DNA from 2 places in the Anaerobacillus sp. genome. Region 2 is predicted to be linked to the other one. Evidence: a T-box and tRNA genes for the amino acid it is inferred to sense, from the RefSeq annotation. Region 2 holds a T-box; the other holds one or more tRNA genes.
What was found. A T-box is a leader RNA that pairs with one kind of tRNA and senses whether it is charged. The one in region 2 lies ahead of pheS (phenylalanine--tRNA ligase subunit alpha), so its partner is inferred to be a tRNA-Phe.
Positions count from the first base shown of each region.

Region 1: it has a tRNA-Phe gene. The T-box ahead of pheS (phenylalanine--tRNA ligase subunit alpha) is inferred to sense a tRNA for this amino acid. The anticodon was not compared.

Region 1 is NZ_JBKBWN010000001.1:243,312-245,627, forward strand. It holds gene feoB (ferrous iron transport protein B) at 1-608, opposite strand, end outside; gene ACK4M9_RS01125 (FeoA family protein) at 610-834, opposite strand; tRNA gene ACK4M9_RS01130 (tRNA-Arg) at 1,050-1,126, opposite strand; tRNA gene ACK4M9_RS01135 (tRNA-Leu) at 1,336-1,421, opposite strand; tRNA gene ACK4M9_RS01140 (tRNA-Phe) at 1,462-1,537, opposite strand; tRNA gene ACK4M9_RS01145 (tRNA-Asp) at 1,541-1,616, opposite strand; tRNA gene ACK4M9_RS01150 (tRNA-Ser) at 1,626-1,718, opposite strand; gene ACK4M9_RS01155 (aspartyl-phosphate phosphatase Spo0E family protein) at 1,804-2,010, opposite strand; gene ACK4M9_RS01160 (phospho-sugar mutase) at 2,235-2,316, opposite strand, start outside.
Region 2 is NZ_JBKBWN010000004.1:376,496-378,811, forward strand. It holds gene sspI (small acid-soluble spore protein SspI) at 1-12, opposite strand, end outside; gene ACK4M9_RS07895 (TrmH family RNA methyltransferase) at 190-951, shown strand; T-box leader at 1,040-1,270, shown strand; gene pheS (phenylalanine--tRNA ligase subunit alpha) at 1,403-2,316, shown strand, end outside.

The DNA.
Region 1 (2,316 bases), on a different contig from region 2:
CCTTCGAAAAATTGAATGGCTAACCAACGCTTTGAAAGGGATGTTTTATCATTCAATAAAACTTCTAAGTGCGTAATGGCTTTTTCTATGATTGCTCCATATGAAAGATTGAACTTATGCGAAACTTCATTGCTAGTGCTTGATAGTTGCTCACCTAGCTCTAAACAACCTTTCCCCGTTCGTGCAACAATGGGAACAACAGGTAAATTCAACTTTTTTGATAATTGGCTTGCATTTATTGTTGTCCCGTATTGTTCTGCTACATCCGTCATATTTAAACCAATAATGACTGGTTTACCAAGCTCAAGCAATTGAATTGTTAAATGCAAATTACGCAGCAGTTGGGATGCGTCAACTATGTTTAAAATCGTAGTATACGAATCGTTTAGTAAGAAATTAGAAACGACCGCCTCGTCCTCTGTTAGTGGGTTAAGTGTATATAAACCGGGTAAGTCAATTAATTCTCCTTGTTGTTTTTTTAATTTTCCAACCTTCTTCTCTACTGTTACACCACTCCAATTTCCAACATAAGCATACGATGTTGTGAGCTGATTGAATAGCGAAGTTTTTCCTGTGTTTGGATTTCCAATTAGCGCGATTTTCTTCATCTTAATACTCCACTTCGATTCTATTTAAATCAATTTTCCTAATTGCAATTCGATTTCCATTGCTCTCAATCATAATAGGACCACCAAAAGGCATCTTGCTTAGAACATTAACTTCCGTTCCTTCAAAAATCCCCATGTCTAGTAGTCTTCTTTTTATGAGGTGATCAATTTCTGATAAGTCTTTAATTGTTACTTTTTCACCTTTATTTACATTAGCTAAGACCATGTGATAACCCCCAAGATAATATTGATAATCATTATCACGCGTAATTTTATAACTTGGTTTGACCATTGTAAATACGTTTTACAAAAAGTTCCTTTTTTGTTCTTAACTGTATTTCCATAGTGTTATGTTGATATATTGCAATTCAAAGTGTTTTGGACGAATAAAAGAGAACTAACAAAATGTTAGTTCTCTATAATTTATGAATTTAGTTTAAATGGCGCGCCCTGAGAGATTCGAACTCCCGACCCTGGCATTAGAAGTGCCATGCTCTATCCAGCTGAGCTAAGAGCGCATGTTGTGTATTCAAAGATGATTATTCACGTAGCTTACGGACGATGCCAAGCTTCGCAGAAATCCTGTTTCTTCCTCTACTAGTAACGCTTCGTAGCTTGCTGCGTCGAAACAACTCGTAGACTTTTCAATGATGCTTTGCTCGTAGCTGAGCTAAGAGCGCATGTTGTTAAGGTTAGAAAAACTTGGCTAATTGCCAAGTTTAGAGAGTACCGAGGGCCGGACTTGAACCGGCACGATAGTCACCTACCGCAGGATTTTAAGTCCTGTGTGTCTGCCAATTCCACCACCCCGGCATATTCAAAAAACGGACTTTCATAGTATAAAATTTTAAAATGGTGGCTCGGGACGGAATCGAACCGCCGACACGAGGATTTTCAGTCCTCTGCTCTACCGACTGAGCTACCGAGCCAAATGGCGGACCCGACCGGGATCGAACCGGCGATCTCCTGCGTGACAGGCAGGCATGTTAACCGCTACACCACGGGTCCAGTTATATATGGAGGAGGAAGAGGGATTCGAACCCCCGCGCGGTTTAACCCGCCTGTCGGTTTTCAAGACCGATCCCTTCAGCCAGACTTGGGTATTCCTCCGTATTTTGTAACCAATATTTCTCTGAAAATAAATGTCAGTCACAAGAATAAATATTATCAGCTATTCTGTCTTTTGTCAACATTTCTAGACAAAAAAGTTTTTGTAAGAAAAATAATGTTCTACCTTTTTTTCTTTATCAATATCCAATCTCAAGTAATTATTTAGGAGCTCGTCCAATTCTTTACTATGTCTAATCGTTATTTCCGCATTCATACCATATTGGTTTGCAGCCTCATACATATCTCTTCTTTTACTTTCAATAGAACATTTTAATATATATTGGGAATGCATTTTACACCCACCTTTTAATAAATTGATAGTTAGTACTTAACAACTTACATTTTATAATACTTTATCATAAAGTAATGTGACTATTCTCACAGGAGTTTTATTAAGGGTTGTTTTCCTTCATTAGAAAAGCACATAGATTAGTCTATGTGCTAGATTATATTATAAAATTTAATCCCAATAAAATACAACGGGAAATATGAATATTTTGTGATTTTTTCAACCGTTTAATTTTCTAATCCAATCTTTTCCATTATCGATGCTTTTAATTCTTCTAGTTGCTTTTCGCTAGCTTCAAGTGAAGTACTT
Region 2 (2,316 bases):
ATTAAATCCCAATGTTGGCCACTCCTTTATGGTAAAATAAAAAAATAATCAGAGCCATTTGGCAGTTCTGTTATAGTATGCCAGCATATGGACGAGAATATGAATAGAACTTGTAAAAAATAAAAATGTATACAAAGTAGCGTAATTGAGGAAAGATCTACATTTTTTACATTGAAAAAGGAGTTTACAATGGAACGTATTGAATCAACGAAAAATGTGAGAATTAAAAATGCGAGAAAATTACATACACGTAAGGGTAGAGAAAAATTAGGGAGTTTCTTAATTGAGGGAGAACATCTTGTTGAAGAGGCATTAAACTCAAATGTAATCATTAACGAAATTTATATTGAAGAAAATTTTATCATCCCATCCAAATGGGAGATCGATAATGTCCAAGTTTACATAGTGAATGAAAAAATTATGAAAGAAATTTGTGAAACAGAAACTCCTCAAGGCGTAGTTGCTATTTGTGAACTTTTAGGGAGAAAGCCATTACAGCTTGAGAGAAATGGAAAGTACTTATTAATTGATCAAGTTCAGGATCCAGGAAACTTAGGGACAATGATAAGAACAGCAGACAGTGTAGGACTATCTGGTGTCATCCTCGGTCATGGAACCGTTGATGTTTATAATAGTAAAGTCATGCGATCAACGCAAGGTTCGTTGTTCCATTTACCAGTTATAAAAGGCGATCTTGTAGAATGGGTTGAAAAACTTAAGGAAGCATACATACCTATTTATGGAACAGCTTTAAATGAAGACGCAAAAGCTTATAAAGACGTTGAAAGTCAAGAAAGCTTTGCCTTATTAGTAGGGAATGAAGGCAGTGGTCTTTCCAATGTACTAATGCATTTAACAGATGAAAACTTGTACATTCCTATTTATGGACAAGCAGAATCCTTGAACGTTTCGATTGCCGCTGGGATATTGCTTTACCATTTAAGGAAATAACGCTAAACCTGGATTGTACTTATAAAGTTCAAAAGAAGATTTGCCTTCTCGAAAAAAATAATTTATAATTGTAAACGAATTTCATATTTGAAAGACTGTGAAAGAGAGTAGTAAATTGCCATACGTCATCCAGGGATGAGACGCCTTAGGCTGGAAGCGTTTCTATGATAGAAGCAATTGAATTCGCTCTAGAGTCGGCACCGGAACATAAGAAGTACTTATTAAGGTTGCATCGGTCAAAGACCGTTATCAAGTTAGAGTGAACGTTTCAGTTTGATTCGTTAATTAGGGTGGTACCGCGAAGCTTTTCGTCCCTTTTGGGATGAGAGGCTTTTTTATTTTTACCTTTTTAAGGTAAAGGAGAAATAGATCTTAACGCCTTAGAACTTAGCAACAAGCTAGTACTCTAATTATAAGAAATCTTAGGTACATAAATAAAGGAGGAAAAACAATGCAAGAACGTTTAAAGGAGTTAGAGCAAGAGGCTTTAAGCCAAATTAAAGCAGCGACATCATTAAAAGAGTTGCAGGATATTAAAGTTTCTTACTTAGGAAAAAAGGGTCCGATAACAGAAGTCTTAAGAGGAATGGGAAAGCTTTCTGAAGAGGAGCGTCCAGTGATTGGTCAATTAGCTAATGATGTAAGAGGAGCAATTGCAAATAAGTTAGAAGAGAAGGTATCAAAGCTAGAAGAACTTGAGGTTGAAAAGAAATTAGCTACTGAAAGCATTGATGTTACGTTACCAGGTCGTCCGGTTCAAGTAGGTTCTAGTCATCCTCTCACTGCCGTAGTAGAAACGATTGAAGACATCTTTATTGGTTTGGGCTTCGAAGTGGCGGAAGGGCCTGAAGTAGAAACAGACTATTACAACTTTGAAGCGTTAAATTTACCGAAGGACCATCCTGCTCGCGATATGCAAGATTCTTTCTATATAACAGATGATATTTTGCTACGAACTCATACATCACCAGTTCAAGCCAGAACAATGGAAAAGTTTAATGGTCAAGGTCCAGTAAAAATTATTTGTCCAGGAAAAGTATTCCGTCGTGATGATGATGATGCAACACACTCACATCAATTTATGCAAGTTGAAGGTCTGTACATTGATGAAAATGTTCGGATGAGTGATTTAAAAGGGGTCCTTTTAGAGTTTGCTAAAAAATTCTTTGGACCTGACCAAAAAATTAGATTAAGACCAAGCTTTTTCCCGTTTACTGAACCATCCGTAGAAGTAGATATTTCGTGTGTGATTTGTAATGGCAATGGTTGCCGTATCTGTAAAGAAACAGGTTGGATTGAAGTGTTAGGTGCTGGAATGGTTCACCCGCGTGTTTTAGAAATGGGTGGTTTTGATCCTAACAAATA